DNA from 3 places in the Streptomyces sp. NPDC014891 genome. Region 1 is predicted to be linked to each of the others. Evidence: riboswitches for the same ligand, from Rfam matches in the RefSeq annotation. Region 1 holds a riboswitch; each other region holds the start of a gene.

Region 1 (3,262 bases):
AGCAGGACCCGGGGCAGCCGGACGTCGAGGACGATCGTCCGGAACGGGGAGGGGTCGGCGGCGCGTCCGGTGAGGACGTCGAGGACCTGGCCGGGCGGGATGCGGACGGAGCCGAGGGCGAGCGAGGCGATCGCGGCGGCGGCCAGGGCGAGGACGAGTCCGGTGACGACGACCGCGTACCGCAGACGCCCGCCGGCGGGGGCCTTCCCGGGGAGGGCCTTCCCGGCCAGGGCCTTGCCGGGCGGGGCCTTGCCGGCCGGGGGCTTCCCGGCCGGGCCCTTCTCGGGCGCGCCGGGGCGGGCTGGCCGGGCAGGCCCGAACTCGGCGGACGAGCGGGACCCGGCCGCCACGGAGGCGGGACCACCCGGTCGCGTCGGCCCCGTCGTGGGGGCACTCCGTCGCTCGGTGGGGGCCGGGGTCGGCGGCAGGGGCTGCGGCGGGTCTTCCGGTGTGCTCGCCGCGCGGGCGGGCCCCGCGCTCATCGGGCCGGGTGGAGCTGGGCGGCCAGCTTGTCGACGGCCGCGGGGACGCGGACGCCGAGGACGGTGTCGGAGAGCGGCATCACGGCGAACCGGCGGTTCTTGATCGCCGGGACGTCCTTGAGGGCCGGGTCGTCGAGGAGCCGCTGCTTCTTCTGCTCGACGGTGGTGGAGCCGTAGTCGTAGATGACGACGACCTCGGGCTTGCGGGCGACGACCTGCTCCCAGGTGGCGTCGCCGAAGGCCTTGTCGAGGTCGGCGAAGACGTTCCGGCCGCCGGCGCGGGTGATGAGCTCGTTGCCGATGCCCTTGCCGCCGGCGGTGAAGGCGGTCTTGTCGCCGCTGTCGTAGACGAAGACGGAGACCGGCGCGGTGCCCTTGAGCCGCTTCTCGGTGGCGGCGACGGTGGTCCGCGCCTCGCGGACCCAGGTCGTGGCCCGGTCGGGGACGCCGAACGTCCGCCCGACCTCCTCGACTTCGCGGTAGAGGTCGTCCACGGAGGGCGAACCGGAGGGGCAGTACTCGGTGTTGAGGCGGGTGGAGATGCCCGCGCGCTTCAGGTCGTCGCGGCTCCGGCCGTCCTTGCTCGCGAAGGCGGAGGAGTAGCCGCCGTAGACGAAGTCGGGGTTCGCGGCGAGCAGGGCCTCCTTGGAGGGGTACTCCTTCGCGAGGACCGGGACGGAGTCGTACGCCTTCTTGTAGGCGGGGAGGACCGTGTCGTCGAGGTAGGCGGTGCCGACGAGCGACTTCTCCAGGCCGAGGGCGAGCATGACCTCGGTGACGTGCTGGTTCATGGTGACCGCCCGCTTCGGCGGGGCCGTGAAGGTCGTCTTCACACCGCAGTTGGTGACGGTGTACGGGAATCCGGGGGCGGCCCCGGCGTCGGGAGCCTGCTCCGCGGGCGCCGAGCAGGCGGCGAGCAGCGGGAGCAGGAGGACGGCGGGCAGCAGGGTGCGGCGGTGCCTGGACATGGCGGAACGTGCCTCCTCCGGGGATTTCCACGTCCCCGATCGGTGGTGAGAAGGCGGCAGGTCAGTTCCTGGCTTCCGCCTCCCCTCGGGGAAGGCGGTCACAGTGGCGGGACCGTGCCGGATTCGCACCGGCTTCCTGGGTCCTGCCGCCCGTTGGTCCCGGTCAGTGTCTCAGGCGGCGTACTCCTCGACGACCTCGACCTCTTCCTCGGTCACGACGCCCTCGACGATGGTGAAGGAGCGGAACTGGAAGGGTCCGGCGCCGTCGGTGTCGGCGGTGGACACGAGGACGTAGTGGGCCTGGGGCTCGTTGGCGTACGAGATGTCCGTGCGGGACGGGTAGGCCTCGGTCGCGGTGTGCGAGTGGTAGACGATGACGGGCTCCTCGTCCCGGTCGTCCATCTCGCGGTAGAGCTTGAGCAGGTCCGCGGAGTCGAACTCGTAGAAGGTGGGCGAGCGCGCGGCGTTGAGCATCGGGATGAACCGCTCGGGGCGGCCGGTGCCGACCGGTCCCGCGACCACGCCGCAGGCCTCGTCGGGGTGGTCCGCGCGGGAGTGTTCCACGATCTGGTCGTACAGGGCCCGGGTGATGGTCAGCATGCCGACAGGATAAGCCGACGGGCCGTTCCGTACCGGGGAGTGGTACGGAACGGCCCGTATGCCGAGACGGTCGTGGTCAGGGCCGCTTGGGGACGGCCCGGGGCGACCGCCCGCGGGGTCCGGTCAGGACCGCTTGGCGAAGGCGGCGCCCTCGGGGTTGCGGGACTTCAGGACCAGGTAGGAGACGCCCAGGATGAGACCCCAGACCGGGGCCGCGTACAGGGAGACGCGGGCGCCCTCGTCGATGCCCATCATGACGATGACCATGCCGATGAAGAGGAGCGCGAACCAGCTGGTGTACGGGGCTCCCGGGGCCTTGAAGGCGGACTGGGGGAGCTCGCCGCGGTTCGCCTTGGCGCGGTAGCGGATCTGGCAGACCAGGATCATGATCCAGGCCCACATGCCGGAGATGGTGGCGAAGGAGACGACGTACTCGAAGGCCTTGCCGGGGGCGACGTAGTTGATCCAGACGCCGACCAGCATGAGCGAGGCCGAGAAGGTCAGGCCGAGCAGCGGGGTGCCGCTCTTGGTGAGCTTCGTGAAGACCTTGGGGCCCTGGCCGTTGAGCGCGAGGTCGCGCAGCATGCGGCCGGTGGAGTACATGCCCGAGTTGCAGGAGGAGAGGGCCGCGGTCAGCACCACGAAGTTGACGATGGCGGCGCCGACGCCGAGGCCCATCTTCTCGAAGGCGGCGACGAACGGGGAGACGCCCGGCTGGAACTCGGTCCACGGGACGACCGACAGGATCATGATCAGCGCGCCGACGTAGAAGACGGCGATGCGCCACGGCACGGTGTTGATGGCCTTGGGCAGGACGGTCTTCGGATCCTTGGACTCGCCGGCGGTGACGCCGACCAGCTCGACGGCGAGGAAGGCGAACATGACGATCTGCAGGGTCATCAGCGTGTTGCCGATGCCGGTGGGGAAGAAACCGCCCTGGTCCCACAGGTGGGTCACGGAGGCGGTGTCCCCGGCGTCGGAGAAGCCGACGGTGAGGATGCCGGCGCAGATCAGGATCATGCCGATGATGGCGGTGACCTTGACCATGGAGAACCAGAACTCCAGCTCGCCGAAGAGCTTCACGGAGATCAGGTTGGCGCCGTAGAGGATCACGGTGAAGACCAGCGCGGAGATCCACTGCGGGATGTCCCACCAGTACGTCATATAGGTGGCCGCGGCGGTGACTTCGGTGATGCCGGTGACGACCCAGAA
Region 2 (3,262 bases), on a different contig from region 1:
CGATCGCACGCCGGGTCAACGAGCGCTCCCGCTCCTTCGGGGTCGCCCTCAGTGCCTGCACGACCCCCGCCAAGGGCAGCCCCACCTTCGACCTCCCCGAGGGCGAGCTGGAGTTGGGCGTCGGGATCCACGGCGAACCCGGTCGCGAGCGGCGCCCGATGATGACCTCCCGGGAGATCGCCGACTTCGCCGTCGACGCCGTCGTCGAGGACCTCCGCCCCTCGGGCCCCGTCATCGCCCTCGTGAACGGCATGGGCGCGACACCGCTCCTGGAGCTGTACGGGTTCAACGCCGAGGTCCAGCGCGTCCTGGGCGAACGCGGGGTGCCGGTCGCCCGGACCCTCGTCGGCAACTACGTGACCTCGCTCGACATGGCCGGCTGCTCGGTCACCCTGTGCGAGGTCGACGAGGAGCTCCTGCGCCTCTGGGACGCCCCCGTGGCGACGCCCGCGCTGCGCTGGGGCCGGTGAGACGGACGAGGGAACAGGAGCCCGACATGACGCAGACCTTCGACGCCGCCTTCCTCGTGCGCTGGCTGGCCGCCGTGGCCGAGTCCGTGGACCGGGAGGCGGACCGGCTCACCGAGCTCGACTCGGCCATCGGCGACGCGGACCACGGCGCCAACCTCCGGCGCGGCTTCGCCGCCGTGACCACCGCCCTGGGCGAGGACCCGCCCGCGACGCCGGGCGCCGCCCTCACCGCAGCCGGCCGGCAGCTGATCTCCACCGTGGGCGGCGCCTCGGGACCGCTGTACGGCACGCTCCTCCGCCGTACCGGCAAGACCCTCGGGGACGACCCGCGCGTCACCCGGGAACAGCTCGCGGAGGCGCTCGGTACGGGAGTGGCCGCCGTGTCCCAGCTCGGCGGGGCGCAGGTCGGCGACAAGACGATGCTCGACGCGCTCACGCCGGCGGTGGACGGGCTGCGCGCTTCGTTCGGCGCCGCGCGCGCGGCCGCCGCGGAGGGCGCCCTGGCGACCGTACCCCTGCGGGCGCGCAAGGGCAGGGCCAGCTATCTGGGCGAGCGGTCGGTGGGGCACCAGGATCCGGGGGCCACGTCCTCGGCGCTGCTCTTCGCCGCCCTCGACGAGGTCGCCCGCGGCGAGGAGCACCCTGCCGCCGAGGGGACGGCATGAGCGGCGGGGGCGAGAGCGGAGGGCTGAGCGGCGGGAGCGGGAACGACGGATCGAGCGGCGAAAGCGGGACGGACGGTGTGCGTGGCGTGAGTCGTACCGACGGAGTGCGTGACGTGAGCGGGACGGACGGTGTGAGCGGCGTGAGTCGGACCGACGGTGTGAGCGACGAGAGCGGGACCGGCGGCACCGACCGCGGCCGTCCGGTCGGCATCGTGCTCGTGTCGCACAGCGCGGCCGTCGCGGCCTCCGTCGCCGAGCTGGCCCGCGGGCTCGCCGGGGGCGGCGACCTCGCCCCGGTCGTGCCGGCCGGCGGGACCCCCGACGGCGGTCTCGGGACGAGTTCCGCGCTGATCTGCGAGGCGGCGAAGGCCGCCGACCGCGGCGCGGGAGTGGTGCTCCTCGTCGATCTGGGCAGTGCGGTGCTGACCGTGAAGGCCCTCCTCGCCGAGGGCGACGAACTGCCCGAGGGCGCCCGGCTCGTGGACGCGCCGTTCGTCGAGGGCGCGGTCGCCGCCTGCGTCACCGCCGGCGCCGGCGGGGACCTGGACGCCGTGGCGGCCGCCGCGGCGGAGGCGTACGCGTACCGCAAGGACTGACGGAGGGAGCGGCCCCCGGCGGTCGTCCGGTGCCGCCCGGGCCGACTGCGGGGAGTGGGCGTGGGGCCGCACCCGGTACCGGCCTTGTTGTGATCCAGCAGGTCAACGCACTAATGTCGCAGGGCCTTGGTGTACGGGAAACCGGTGCGGTACCGGTGCGGCCCTCGCCACTGTGATCGGGAGGTCCGGCTCCACCCCCGGGGAACGCCCTCGGGAAGCCACTGGACCACGTCGGGAGACCCTCGTGGTGTGGGAAGGCGGAGCCGGACGGAATGACCGTCAGCCAGGAGACCGGCCAGGGTGCGTTGTCCATCCACGAGGTGCTGGAGAGGGTCTCCCGACCATGCATATAGCCGAGGGGTACCTACCCCCTGTGCACGCGGCCGCCTGGGGCGTCGCGTCCGCGCCGTTCGTCGTCCACGGGGTCCGCGCGCTGACCCGCGAGGTGCGGTCCAACCCGGAGTCCACGCTGCTGCTCGGCGCCGCCGGCGCCTTCACGTTCGTCCTGTCGGCACTCAAGCTGCCCTCGGTGACCGGCAGCTGCTCCCATCCGACCGGTACGGGTCTGGGAGCGATACTGTTCCGGCCGCCGATCATGGCGGTCCTGGGGACCATCACCCTGCTGTTCCAGGCGCTGCTGCTCGCCCACGGCGGCCTGACCACGCTCGGCGCGAACGTCTTCTCGATGGCGATCGTCGGGCCGTGGGCGGGCTACGGCGCCTACGTGCTGCTGCGCCGGTTCGGCGCGCCGCTGATGGTCGCCGTGTTCTTCGGCGCGTTCGTCGCCGACCTGTCGACCTACTGCGTGACCAGCGTCCAGCTGGCGCTCGCCTTCCCGGACCCGGGCAGCGGCATCCCCGGCGCGCTCGCCAAGTTCGGCGGGATCTTCGCCGTGACGCAGATCCCGCTCGCCGTGAGCGAGGGCCTGCTCACCGTGCTGGTGATGCGCCTGCTCACCCAGTCCAGCAAGGGCGAACTGGTCCGGCTCGGCGTCCTCGCCGGGCGCACGTCGGAGCGACGCGAGGAGGCGGCCGCGCGATGAGCCGGAACGCGAAGATCAACACCCTGCTGCTGCTCGTCGTCGCCGCGCTCGCGGTGCTGCCGCTCGCCCTGGGGCTCGGCGACCACAAGGAGGAGCCCTTCGCCGGGGCGGACGCGGAGGCCGAGACCGCGATCACGGAGCTGCGGCCGGACTACGAACCGTGGTTCAGCCCGCTCTACGAACCCCCGTCCGGGGAGATCGAGTCCGCGCTGTTCGCCCTGCAGGCCGCTCTCGGCGCCGGCGTCCTGGCGTACTACTTCGGCCTGCGCCGCGGCCGTCGGCAGGGGGCGGCGCGAGCCGTCGCGGAGGGTTCCGGGGCCGACCTGCCCGGGGCCGACCTGACCAGGGCCGAAGGGGCCGGGGCCGAAGGGGCCGGGGCCGGTGCGTCCGACCTGCCCGGGGCCGGCGCACCCGGTGCCGCCGGTGCCTCGCGGACGGCCACGACGGCGGCCGGGGACGGTAGCGGCGGAGGGCCGGCCGCCGGTGGAG
Region 3 (3,262 bases), on a different contig from region 1:
TCGGAGAGGGTGCAGACCACGTCGTTGTCGGCGGGCAGCCGCCGCCGGGTGACGCCGCTCGCGACCATCTGCGCGTCGCAGAGGATCGGTGCTCCGGCCCGGAGGGCGGCGCGGGCCCGCGTGACGACCTGCGGCGACCAGGCGATGTCGCGTACGAGGTCGGTCATGCCGCAGGCGTGGATCATCCGGACCGCCACCTGGGCGACGTCGGCGGGCAGGCCCGCCAGATCCGCCTCGGCGCGGATCGTGGCAAAGGACCGGCGGTAGATCTCCGCCCCGTCCTTCTCGTAGTCGAACATCCTGTTGCTCTCGCTCATCTCGTCGTGCGGGCCGCGGTCACGGCTTCGGGCAGGGCGGTACGGGGGGTGGGAACGCCGTTCACCAGGTAGTCGCCGCCGGCGGTGGCGAGGACGTCGGTCCAGACGCCGTGCGGGTGTCCGCAGCGCCGCTCGCACCCGGAGAAGTGCACGGGGAGGACGGGCGGGCCGGATCGGCGCGAGCCGGATCCCGGGGCCGGTTCCGAGCCCGAGCCGGGGCCCGGGGCTGGTCCCGAGCCGGAGCCGGGGCCCGGGGTCGGTCCCGGTGTCGCGTCCTCGCGGACGTCCGCGAGGGACTTGGCGCAGCCCGGCCGTCCGGTGCAGGCGGTGACCCCGGCCCAGGGGGAGTCGGGGCGGGTGATCAGCCCGGCCGCGTCGAGCAGGGGCAGCCGCCCGGGGTCCGTTCCGGCCACGACGACCCCGCGCCAGGGCGTGAGCCGTACCTCGTCGGCGGGGAGCAGCGCCCGCAGCCGGCCGGCGGTGAGCCGGCCGAGCGGGGCGAGCACCGACAGGGCGGCGGGCCCGAGGACGCCGGGCGCGGGGGGAGGGCCGTACGGGAGCGCCGGCGCGGGGACGGATTCCCCGGCGACCCCGCACTCCGCGAGGTCCACGCCGTACCCCGGAGGCAGCTCGCGGACCCGCCAGGCGCCGGTGCCGGCCTCGGCGGCGGCGGCCAGGAAACCGCCCGCCGCGGCCAGCGCGGCCGCGGGCGCGTCGGAGGCCGCGAGCCGGACGGCCCGCCCGCCGACGTGCAGCTCCGCCTCCCCGCCGCCCACTGCGACCAAGGTCACATCGCCGCCGAGTCCGGCGACGTCCCCCCGCCCGTCGTCGAGGACGAAGAGGAACCGGCCGGAGAGCGCCGCCGCCCAGGGCGCGGAGAGCAGGTGGGTGTCGAGCTCCCGGGCCCACAACTGCACGTCGGCCGCGCCGAGTCCGTCGAGGCCCGAGGCCGGCGAGGCGACGATGTTCCGGACGCGTTCGTGGCTGGGGGAGGGCAGCAGGCCGGCCTCGGCGAGGAGCGCCGCCAGCTCGGCCCCGCAGTCGTCGCCGAGACCGCGCAGCTCGGCGTTGCCGCGGGAGGTGACGCTGAGCCGTCCGTCGCCCAGACGCTCCGCGGCGGCCGCCAGGATCTCGACCTGATGTGCCGTCAGGCGCCCTCCGGGAAGCCGGAGTCGGGCGAGGCGGCCGTCGTCGGCGGAGTGCAGGCGCAGCGCCCCGGGGCACGCGTCGCCACGGTCCCTTGTGCGAGGTTCGCCCGGTTCGGGCGTCGGGGGCGGGGTGGGCGGCATGGCGGCGAGCATACCGACGGGGAACCGGCCGACCAGCGGGTGTGATCCGGTCGACCAGCGGGTGTGATCCGGTCGACTCCGCCGCTCCCTGGGGCCCGCCGACGCCACGATCTAGGATGCAGATCGGCATGGGGTCCCAGGACCCCGGGGAGGAAGCCCGGTGAGAATCCGGCGCGGTCCCGCCACTGTGAGCCCGCATCCGCGGGTGAGTCAGGAACTCCCGCCGTCCACACGACCACCCGGGGCGCGGACAACCCCGAGGAAGGCCTGAGCTCGCCATGCTCCTGCTGCTGTCGCACTCCGACACCGACCTGCTCAGCGCCCGCGCGGCCGGCGGTCCGGTGGAGTACCGCTTCGCCAACCCCGCCCGTCTCCCCCTCGCCGACCTGACCGGCCTCCTGGCCGAGGCCGACCTCGTCGTCGTCCGTCTCCTCGGCGGCCTCCGCTCCTGGGAGGACGGCCTCGACGCGGTGCGCGCCGCCGGAAAGCCGGTGGTCGTCCTCAGCGGCGAACAGGCTCCCGACGCGCAGCTGATGGAGGCGTCCACCGTCCCCGTCGGCGTCGCCACCGAGGCGCACGCCTACCTGGCGCACGGCGGCCCGGCGAACCTGGAGCAGCTGGCCCGCTTCCTCTCCGACACCGTGCTGCTCACCGGTCACGGCTTCGAGTCCCCGGCGGCCGCCCCGACCTGGGGCCCGCTGGAGCGCACCGCCCGCGCGACCACCGGCCCCACCGTCGCCGTGCTCTACTACCGCGCCCACCACATGAGCGGGAACACCGCCTTCGTCGGCGTCCTGTGCGACGCGATCGAGGACGCCGGTGCGCGGGCCGTCCCGCTGTACGTGACCTCCCTGCGCGCCCCCGAACCGGAGCTGATCGACAGGCTCCGCACCGCCGACGCGATCGTCACCACCGTCCTCGCGGCGGGCGGCACCAAGCCCGCCGAGGCGCAGGCCGGCGGCGACGAGGAGGCCTGGGACGCGGGCGCGCTCGCCGCGCTCGACGTGCCGATCCTCCAGGCCCTGTGCCTGACCGGTTCGCGCGCCGCCTGGGAGGAGAACGACGAGGGCCTGTCCCCGCTGGACGCCGCCGGACAGGTCGCCGTCCCCGAGTTCGACGGGCGCCTGATCACCGTGCCGTTCTCCTTCAAGGAGATCGACGAGGACGGCCTGCCCGCCTACGTGGCCGACGCCGAGCGCGCCGCCCGTGTCGCCGGGATCGCCGTGCGGCACGCCCGCCTCCGGCACATCCCGAACGCCGAGAAGAGGCTGGCGCTCGTCCTCTCCGCCTACCCGACGAAGCACTCCCGCATCGGCAACGCCGTCGGCCTCGACACCCCGGCCTCCGCCGTGTCGCTGCTGCGCCGGCTGATCGCCGAGGGGTACGACTTCGGGCCCGAGGCGGACCTGCCGGGCGTGGTCTCCGGCGACGGCGACGAGCTGATCTACGCCCTCATCGAGGCCGGCGGCCACGACCAGGACTGGCTGACGGAGGAGCAGCTCGCCAGGAACCCGGTCCGCATCCCGGCCGCCGACTACAAGCGCTGGTACGCGACGCTCCCGGAGGAGCTGCGGACCCACGTCGAGGAGCACTGGGGCCCGGCGCCCGGCGAGATGTTCCTCGACCGCTCGCGCAATCCGGAGGGCGACATCGTCC

The links. A riboswitch is a leader RNA that binds a small molecule or an ion and turns the genes downstream of it on or off. The one in region 1 is predicted to bind cobalamin.
Region 2: another riboswitch for cobalamin. It lies ahead of ACF09E_RS02565 (energy-coupling factor ABC transporter permease); the one in region 1 lies ahead of ACF09E_RS07990 (ABC transporter substrate-binding protein).
Region 3: another riboswitch for cobalamin. It lies ahead of cobN (cobaltochelatase subunit CobN); the one in region 1 lies ahead of ACF09E_RS07990 (ABC transporter substrate-binding protein).

Annotation. Positions count from the first base shown of each region.
Region 1 covers NZ_JBIBWF010000002.1:760,869-764,130, forward strand. The annotation lists gene ACF09E_RS07985 (FecCD family ABC transporter permease) at 1-230, opposite strand, end outside; gene ACF09E_RS07990 (ABC transporter substrate-binding protein) at 479-1,450, opposite strand; cobalamin riboswitch at 1,488-1,616, opposite strand; gene ACF09E_RS07995 (Mov34/MPN/PAD-1 family protein) at 1,622-2,050, opposite strand; gene ACF09E_RS08000 (amino acid permease) at 2,174-3,262, opposite strand, start outside.
Region 2 covers NZ_JBIBWF010000001.1:622,067-625,328, forward strand. The annotation lists gene dhaK (dihydroxyacetone kinase subunit DhaK) at 1-470, shown strand, start outside; gene dhaL (dihydroxyacetone kinase subunit DhaL) at 497-1,135, shown strand; gene ACF09E_RS02560 (PTS-dependent dihydroxyacetone kinase phosphotransferase subunit DhaM) at 1,294-1,731, shown strand; cobalamin riboswitch at 1,814-2,046, shown strand; gene ACF09E_RS02565 (energy-coupling factor ABC transporter permease) at 2,075-2,773, shown strand; gene ACF09E_RS02570 (energy-coupling factor ABC transporter substrate-binding protein) at 2,770-3,262, shown strand, end outside.
Region 3 covers NZ_JBIBWF010000008.1:141,783-145,044, forward strand. The annotation lists gene ACF09E_RS23300 (precorrin-8X methylmutase) at 1-317, opposite strand, end outside; gene ACF09E_RS23305 (cobalamin biosynthesis protein CobG) at 314-1,618, opposite strand; cobalamin riboswitch at 1,720-1,845, shown strand; gene cobN (cobaltochelatase subunit CobN) at 1,885-3,262, shown strand, end outside.